DNA from 2 places in the Solibacillus sp. FSL W8-0372 genome. Region 2 is predicted to be linked to the other one. Evidence: a T-box and tRNA genes for the amino acid it is inferred to sense, from the RefSeq annotation. Region 2 holds a T-box; the other holds one or more tRNA genes.
The links. The T-box of region 2 lies ahead of MKY13_RS13145 (valine--tRNA ligase). A T-box ahead of a tRNA ligase gene usually reads a tRNA of that ligase, here a tRNA-Val.

Region 1: it has a tRNA-Val gene. The T-box ahead of MKY13_RS13145 (valine--tRNA ligase) is inferred to sense a tRNA for this amino acid. The anticodon was not compared.

Annotation. Positions count from the first base shown of each region.
Region 1 is NZ_CP150204.1:2,078,795-2,082,221, forward strand. Features, by position in the region: gene MKY13_RS10380 (serine hydrolase domain-containing protein) at 1-1,021, opposite strand, end outside; tRNA gene MKY13_RS10385 (tRNA-Val) at 1,462-1,534, shown strand; gene MKY13_RS10390 (AAA family ATPase) at 1,769-2,809, opposite strand; gene MKY13_RS10395 (hypothetical protein) at 2,933-3,235, opposite strand; gene MKY13_RS10400 (aspartyl-phosphate phosphatase Spo0E family protein) at 3,378-3,427, opposite strand, start outside.
Region 2 is NZ_CP150204.1:2,578,774-2,582,200, reverse strand. Features, by position in the region: gene hemL (glutamate-1-semialdehyde 2,1-aminomutase) at 1-323, shown strand, start outside; gene MKY13_RS13155 (alanine racemase) at 388-1,041, shown strand; gene MKY13_RS13150 (hypothetical protein) at 1,342-1,533, opposite strand; T-box leader at 1,649-2,032, shown strand; gene MKY13_RS13145 (valine--tRNA ligase) at 2,090-3,427, shown strand, end outside.

The DNA.
Region 1 (3,427 bases), 500 kb from region 2:
AAACATGAACTCCTCCTAACCCACCCCAAGAAAAAGAATTGTCAGGTACTAAACGAAATGCCTTGGCCGCATCCATTACTACTGATACACCTAGACCATAACCAACTCCTTCAGCTGGTATCATTTTTTTGTAGTCTAAATAACTTTTGCCTTCTAATTGATTTGTTCTCATTAAATTAATGGAATTTACACTAATAATGCGTTCCCCATATTTGCCAACTCCCCCACAGGCCAATGCATCTGCAAATAAAATGTAATCTTCAAGAGTAGTAATTAGCCCACCGCCTCCACTCTCATGCCTCAAACCAATTACTCCTACACAATCGCTGCTAATTCGTCTTAACTTTTCTGTTATTGGATTATACTCATATTGTGGAGCAATATTAATTTTCTTTTCTTCTGCAACAGAAAAACCAGTTGTCTTCATCCCTAATGGCTTAAAAATCTTTTCTTCTAAATACGCTCCGAAGCTTTTACCTGTTACAACTTCAATTACCGCAGCTAAAACATCATGACAAAAACTATAATTCCAACCTTCGCCTGGTTCAAATAACAGAGGCTCTTTTGCAAGTGTCTCTACAAACTCTCTTGTATTAAAATCCAATCCTTTCTCTTCAAAAAGTTTTCGAAGTTGCGGCGTATCCCTTTCATAACTTAAGCCCGCTGTCATCGTTAATAAATCAGCTATTCTTATATGCTTTGTTGCAGGTGTAATAATAAATGTTCCACTTTTAACATACATCTCTTTAAATTCAGGTAGATACATATACAAGGGATCAGTCAATAATATTTTCCCGTCTTCAACTAATTGTAATGTCGCAATACATGTGACTAATTTAGTTGCCGAATAGATGTTATACAATGCATTGGGTTGCATAGGAACTTGATTCTCAATATCCGAATAACCAGCATCATATCGAAAAATCTCCTCATGTTCACGATAAATGATGCAATCAATACCAGAAAGCCCTAGTTGCGGTACAGTATCCATAAAATCTTTTAATTTCTGAAATTTATCCATATTTCAATCACCCTTCATCTCATTTTTTAATCTCTTTCCATTAGCTACAAAGTTGAAAATTCTAATGTCGACTATTCAATATATGATTTATTATCAAAAAGTAGACAAGCCTTCATATTATGTTCAGAAATAAATTTCAGTCCTGGATCCACTTTACTACATTGTTCCATTGCCATTGATTTAACATTCGTTCGTTTCGGAAAAAATTGCACTATGTATTCAGAATAAACTGATTTCAATGGCGGTTGAGATGTTTGAAATTTAGCAATCACTGAGCATGAAGGGATGCGATTATGTAACAGTTGGTATGTACTTTTATCACCTAACTCTTCAGATAGTAAAAAAAAACCACAAAATAAGCCTCCTTTTAATACCTCCAACATAATTTTATGGTATAATTTACAAGAACATAGATATAATTGTTTTTTGTATCTTATTAAGGTCTTGTAGCTCAGCTGGGAGAGCACCACCTCGACAAGGTGGGGGTCGCAAGTTCGAGACTTGTCGAGACCATTATTTCAAGTGCCCGTAAACGTTGGTATATCAACGTTTATGGGCTTTTTCTTTTTGGAAGACCAACTACCTTACGCTTGAATTCTAGGATTTGTCCGCAATTTGTCCGCAAGATTTTTTCCAATTATTTAGTGTTACTTTGGATAGCATTGTGAAAAATGTCTGCAATGTCATTATCTGCATTTGGTAATAGGTGTGCATAGAACTCTAATGTGATTTTAGGGTTGGCGTGACCTAACTTACATCCCCTACGAAGTAGCTATGCCCAATTTGAAAACCTGTTCCTAACTCTTCTGCAATTTGATTATTTAAACTTTTAATTTCATCAATAACACAAATTAAAGCTTCTGGATTATTTAATTGGTTCACATACGATTTAAACTTGTTATTATAAAAGGCCGGTTTAATTTCAAAAAATGAAAACCTTCTTCTAAGTGCATAGTCTAATAAAGCTAAACTTCTATCTGCCGTATTCATCATTCCAATGATATATAAATTTGAAGGTACAGAAAACTTCTCGTTAGAATAAAGAAGATTGATTTGCTCGCCTCGCTTATCCGCTTCGATTAGCATCATTAATTCCCCGAATATTTTACTCATATTCCCGCGATTAATTTCATCAATAACAAAAAAGTAATCTCGTTCTGGATCTCGTGCTGCTTTTCTAGCAAACTTCACAAACGGACCTTGTTTCAGTTCAAATCCATCCCCTTCAGCTTTTGGGCGGAACCCCTCAATGAAGTCCTCATAACTATAGCTTTGGTGGAACTGAACCATATGGATACGAGTTTCATCCTTCTCTTCCATCATGACATACGCTAAACTTTTAGCAATAAACGTTTTACCTACTCCCGGTGCCCCTTTCAAAATAAGATTCTTCTTATTTTCAAGTAGAGAAATTAAACGTACAAGCTCCTTCTTATCAATAAATACAGCCGAAAGAAAATCATCCATTGTAAAATTTTCATTTTCTTGTACAGTAGGTTTAGATTCAATAAAACGAATGTAGTAATCAATTGAACTGCCTGAAACGCCTTTATATTTTTTGTAGGAATCATCTGATACAACGATATCTTTTAACAGTTTCAGTTGCTCAATATCTGATTCACCAAAAATGGCAGCTTCAAAATGGCGTTCTATTTCCTTTAATGCATTTACTTTTTGCTTCACTGTTTTATCGTTTAAGCTAGCTCCTGTATCTGTAACTTGATTGGATAACCAATTTTGAAACTCATTTACTTCAGCAATTTTTGGATCAATAAAATCTTCATTCATTACTTTGTCTATTTCTTGAATAAAATTTGGATAATTATTTAAACATGTTAACTTTTTTTGAGCAAAAGTCTGATGTAGCTCCCACTTTCCGACTTGAAGCCACTTTACTGTTCTTCTATGTTTTTACTCTGAAGCTTCATAAGCGAAGTAGTAATCTCCCGTAACAACTCCGCGTGCGAGAATTTTTTTTATTCCCTCTTTCACATATATGATGTCGCCTATTTTAATGTCGCTATAGAAATCCCACACAGCCTTAGTATCATGAACAGGACGCACCCCATCTGCTCTTTGCTCTGCTATTCTTCGTTCAACAGCTTCTTTTAAACTATAGTTCTTTATAACACCTAAATAGTCCCTACCAATAGCAATTATATTATCTTTGTGAAACTGCTCCCATAATCTAGAGTTTTCACCCGGTGAAATCAACCGATAATTAACGCCTTTATCAATTTCATCTTCTTGATTCGCAATTTTCTTCTCTTTTTTAGGATAAATTAACGTAGGATTTTCAGCAGGTTTTATGCCTCACAATATAGTCAAAGATACATTACTAGGAATCAACATTTAATCAATCCACAGTACTAGAATATTTATTAAGTAATTCATCCAATTCTTGAC
Region 2 (3,427 bases):
ATGAATATTTCCGTAAGCTAGGTGACCAACTAGAAGAAGGTTTCCGTGCAGCAGCAACGAAATATAATATTCCACATACTGTGAATCGTGCAGGTTCAATGATCGGTTTCTTCTTTACAAACGAAGATGTAATTGATTTTGAATCAGCAAAAAGCTCTGATTTAGAATTATTTGCGGAATACTTTAAATTAATGGCGGAAGAAGGCATTTTCTTACCACCTTCTCAATTTGAAGGATTGTTTATTTCAACAGCGCATACAGAGGAACATATCGCTAAAACAGTGCAAGCATTCCATCATGTATTTGCTAAATTAGCAAGATAATCTTACTTAATAAACTCATAAATCCCCTTTCTATGCATAATGTAAGCGTAGGGAGGGGATTTTTATGCAACAATGGCATATGAATGAAATGTTTACATTTCCGAAGCAATTAGGAAATATTCAACAAAATTCGAAAATAGTAGTTGAACCGAAATGGCATGAAGAATTTAATGAGGATTCTGTAGTGATAAGAGGTATTTATGTAGTAAAAGGAAATATACAATTTGACCATAAAGCGAGAGAGGAGGAAATAGAGGAAGGCATATATATTGAGCATATCGATATAGAAAAGGATTACGGCTATTTTGAATATGCATTGCCTTTTTCGGTTGATTTCCCAAATGATCAGATTGAAAAGGTTTCTCTGCAAATAAATGAAATAAAACTAGAACCAAATAACGGGTACTGTTCATGTAGCTGGCAAGTTAATTGTAATGTGGAAAGAAAAGTACAAGCAATAGAAGAAGTTAAGAAAATTGATGAGGTAAAGGAAGTAAAAGCGGAGAAGGAAGTGGAAGTAATTCAGGAAATTGAAGAAACTGTCGAGCCAATTCAGCATATGGCTACTTCAGACCAACAGGAAGAAGAGGTTGAAAGTCATATTTTATTTCATGAGGAAGTGCAACGACAGGCTCAACATCTTCCAGCAGAAGAGATTGATTTTTTGGAGCAGTTAGCAGATGCATACAGCCGTGTTCAAATTCAATTAAAAAAATAATAAAAGGGATTGGGACATAACCCAAAAGTTCCATTATTCTCAGGGAGAATAATGGAACTTTTTTTGCTGGCATTAAAATTGATTTCCATTCCGGGACGCTTTCCGCGGGCACGGCCTGAGCCTGTAGTCTCTGGCGTCGGTGCTCCTGCGGTTACTCGTCGCAAAATAAATTTTGCTATTCTCGCAGGAGTCGCCCTCCATTCCAATCAATTTTTAAAATATTCCTTACTTAATAAAGGTCTTTTCTTTTATCCAATGAAATTTCTTCTGTCCTAGCCTATTTTGTTTAACAAACCAGACTTAAATAAAATCTGTCAATAATAAGTAGCAAAATAAAATTAGTATGGCTAATAATATGATATCGCCTGTTGTCGGAATGAGTATTGTACGTATTGCCTGGAAAATTGTCAGCGGTAGAATGCAATATCTCATGTAAAATCGGAATTTTCGTAACCATGGAGGTAATAAGAAAGGGTTATAATTTTTTCGCAATTTCCAAACTCCTTTTGCATAGTATATGTTTAGAAATTAAAAAAAGTGTTTTCCGATAATGAATATGATACTTGAAATTTCATAAAAAACAGCTTAGAATTATTTTAACTATATATTTGAAGCGTTGAATAGGAAGAGTATGTATGAACATGATGTGCAGAGAGGAAACAGTAGCTGAAAAGTTTCTACATCATACTTACAGAAGGTAGCCTAGGAGCTGACTTAGTGAAATAGCAGTAGCTGAGTTCCGGTTAGACACCGTTATCGAATGAAGTGCCGATTGGGCATAGTAACGCCGCATTGTATGCGAGCGCTTGACATTTAAATCACAGGGTTTAAAGAAAGCGCTTGTCAGACGAGGAACGTAGCCGAGCGAAGACGCGAATTGAACATAGTGTTCATGAGCGACTGAGAGAGGCAAGTGACAAAGTATGCGAGCGCTTGACTAAACCCTTCGGAATTAAAGGTGGTACCGCGAATTAACTCCCTCGTCCTTTTTTAGGCGAAGGGAGTTTTTTATTTTATTCAACTTGTATTTGAAAAGGAGAGATTCATCATGACGGAAATTACAATGCCAACAAAGTATGATCCAAAGTCAACAGAAGCCGGCCGCTATGAATGGTGGTTAAACGGTAAGTTTTTTGAAGCAGATCCAACGAGCGATAAAGAGCCGTATTCTATCGTTATTCCACCACCGAACGTAACAGGGAAACTACACCTTGGTCATGCTTGGGATACAACATTACAGGATATTTTAATCCGTATGAAACGTATGCAGGGATATGATGCGCTTTGGTTGCCGGGTATGGACCACGCGGGTATTGCGACACAGGCAAAAGTAGAAGAAAAACTACGCGGTGAAGGCATTTCACGATATGATTTAGGCCGCGAGAAATTCCTGGAAAAGACGTGGGAATGGAAGGATGAATATGCTTCCCATATTCGTGAGCAATGGGCAAAACTTGGTTTAGGTCTTGACTACTCAAAAGAGCGCTTCACATTAGATGAAGGCTTATCAGAAGCAGTTAAAGAAGTATTCGTTAAGCTGTATGAAAAAGGCTATATTTACCGTGGTGAACGTATTATTAACTGGGATCCAGCTGCAAAAACTGCACTTTCTGACATCGAAGTAATTCATAAAGAAGTAGAAGGCGCGTTTTACCATATGGAATACCCATTGGCAGATGGCTCTGGAAAATTACGTGTAGCAACTACACGTCCAGAAACAATGCTAGGTGACTCAGGTGTAGCTGTACATCCAAACGATAAACGTTATGCACACTTAGTAGGGAAAACGGTTATCCTTCCAATCGTAGGTCGCGAAATTCCAATCGTTGCGGATGATTACGTAGATATGGAATTTGGAACAGGTGTCGTAAAAATGACGCCAGCACATGACCCGAACGATTTTGAAGTAGGGAATCGCCATAATTTAGAACGTATTTTAGTAATGAACGAAGATGGTACAATGAATGATTTAGCTGGTAAATATGCTGGCATGGATCGTTTCGAGTGCCGTAAGCAGATTGTAGCCGATTTACAAGAGGCAGGCGTATTAATTGAAATTGAACCGCATACACACCAAGTAGGACACTCTGAGCGTACAAATGCAGTAGTAGAGCCATACCTTTCAAAACAATGGTTCGTAAAAATGGCACCACTTGCAGAAGAAGCATTAAAAATGCAAGAGGATGAAAATGAAAAAGTAAACTTCGTGCCAAACCGTTTCGAAAACACATATAACCGTTGGATGGAAAATATCCATGACTGGTGTATTTCCCGTCAATTATGGTGGGGGCACCAAATTCCAGCTTGGTACAATAATGAAACAGGCGAAATTTATGTTGGTAAGGAAGCACCAGCCGACAAAGAAAACTGGACACAGGATGAAGAC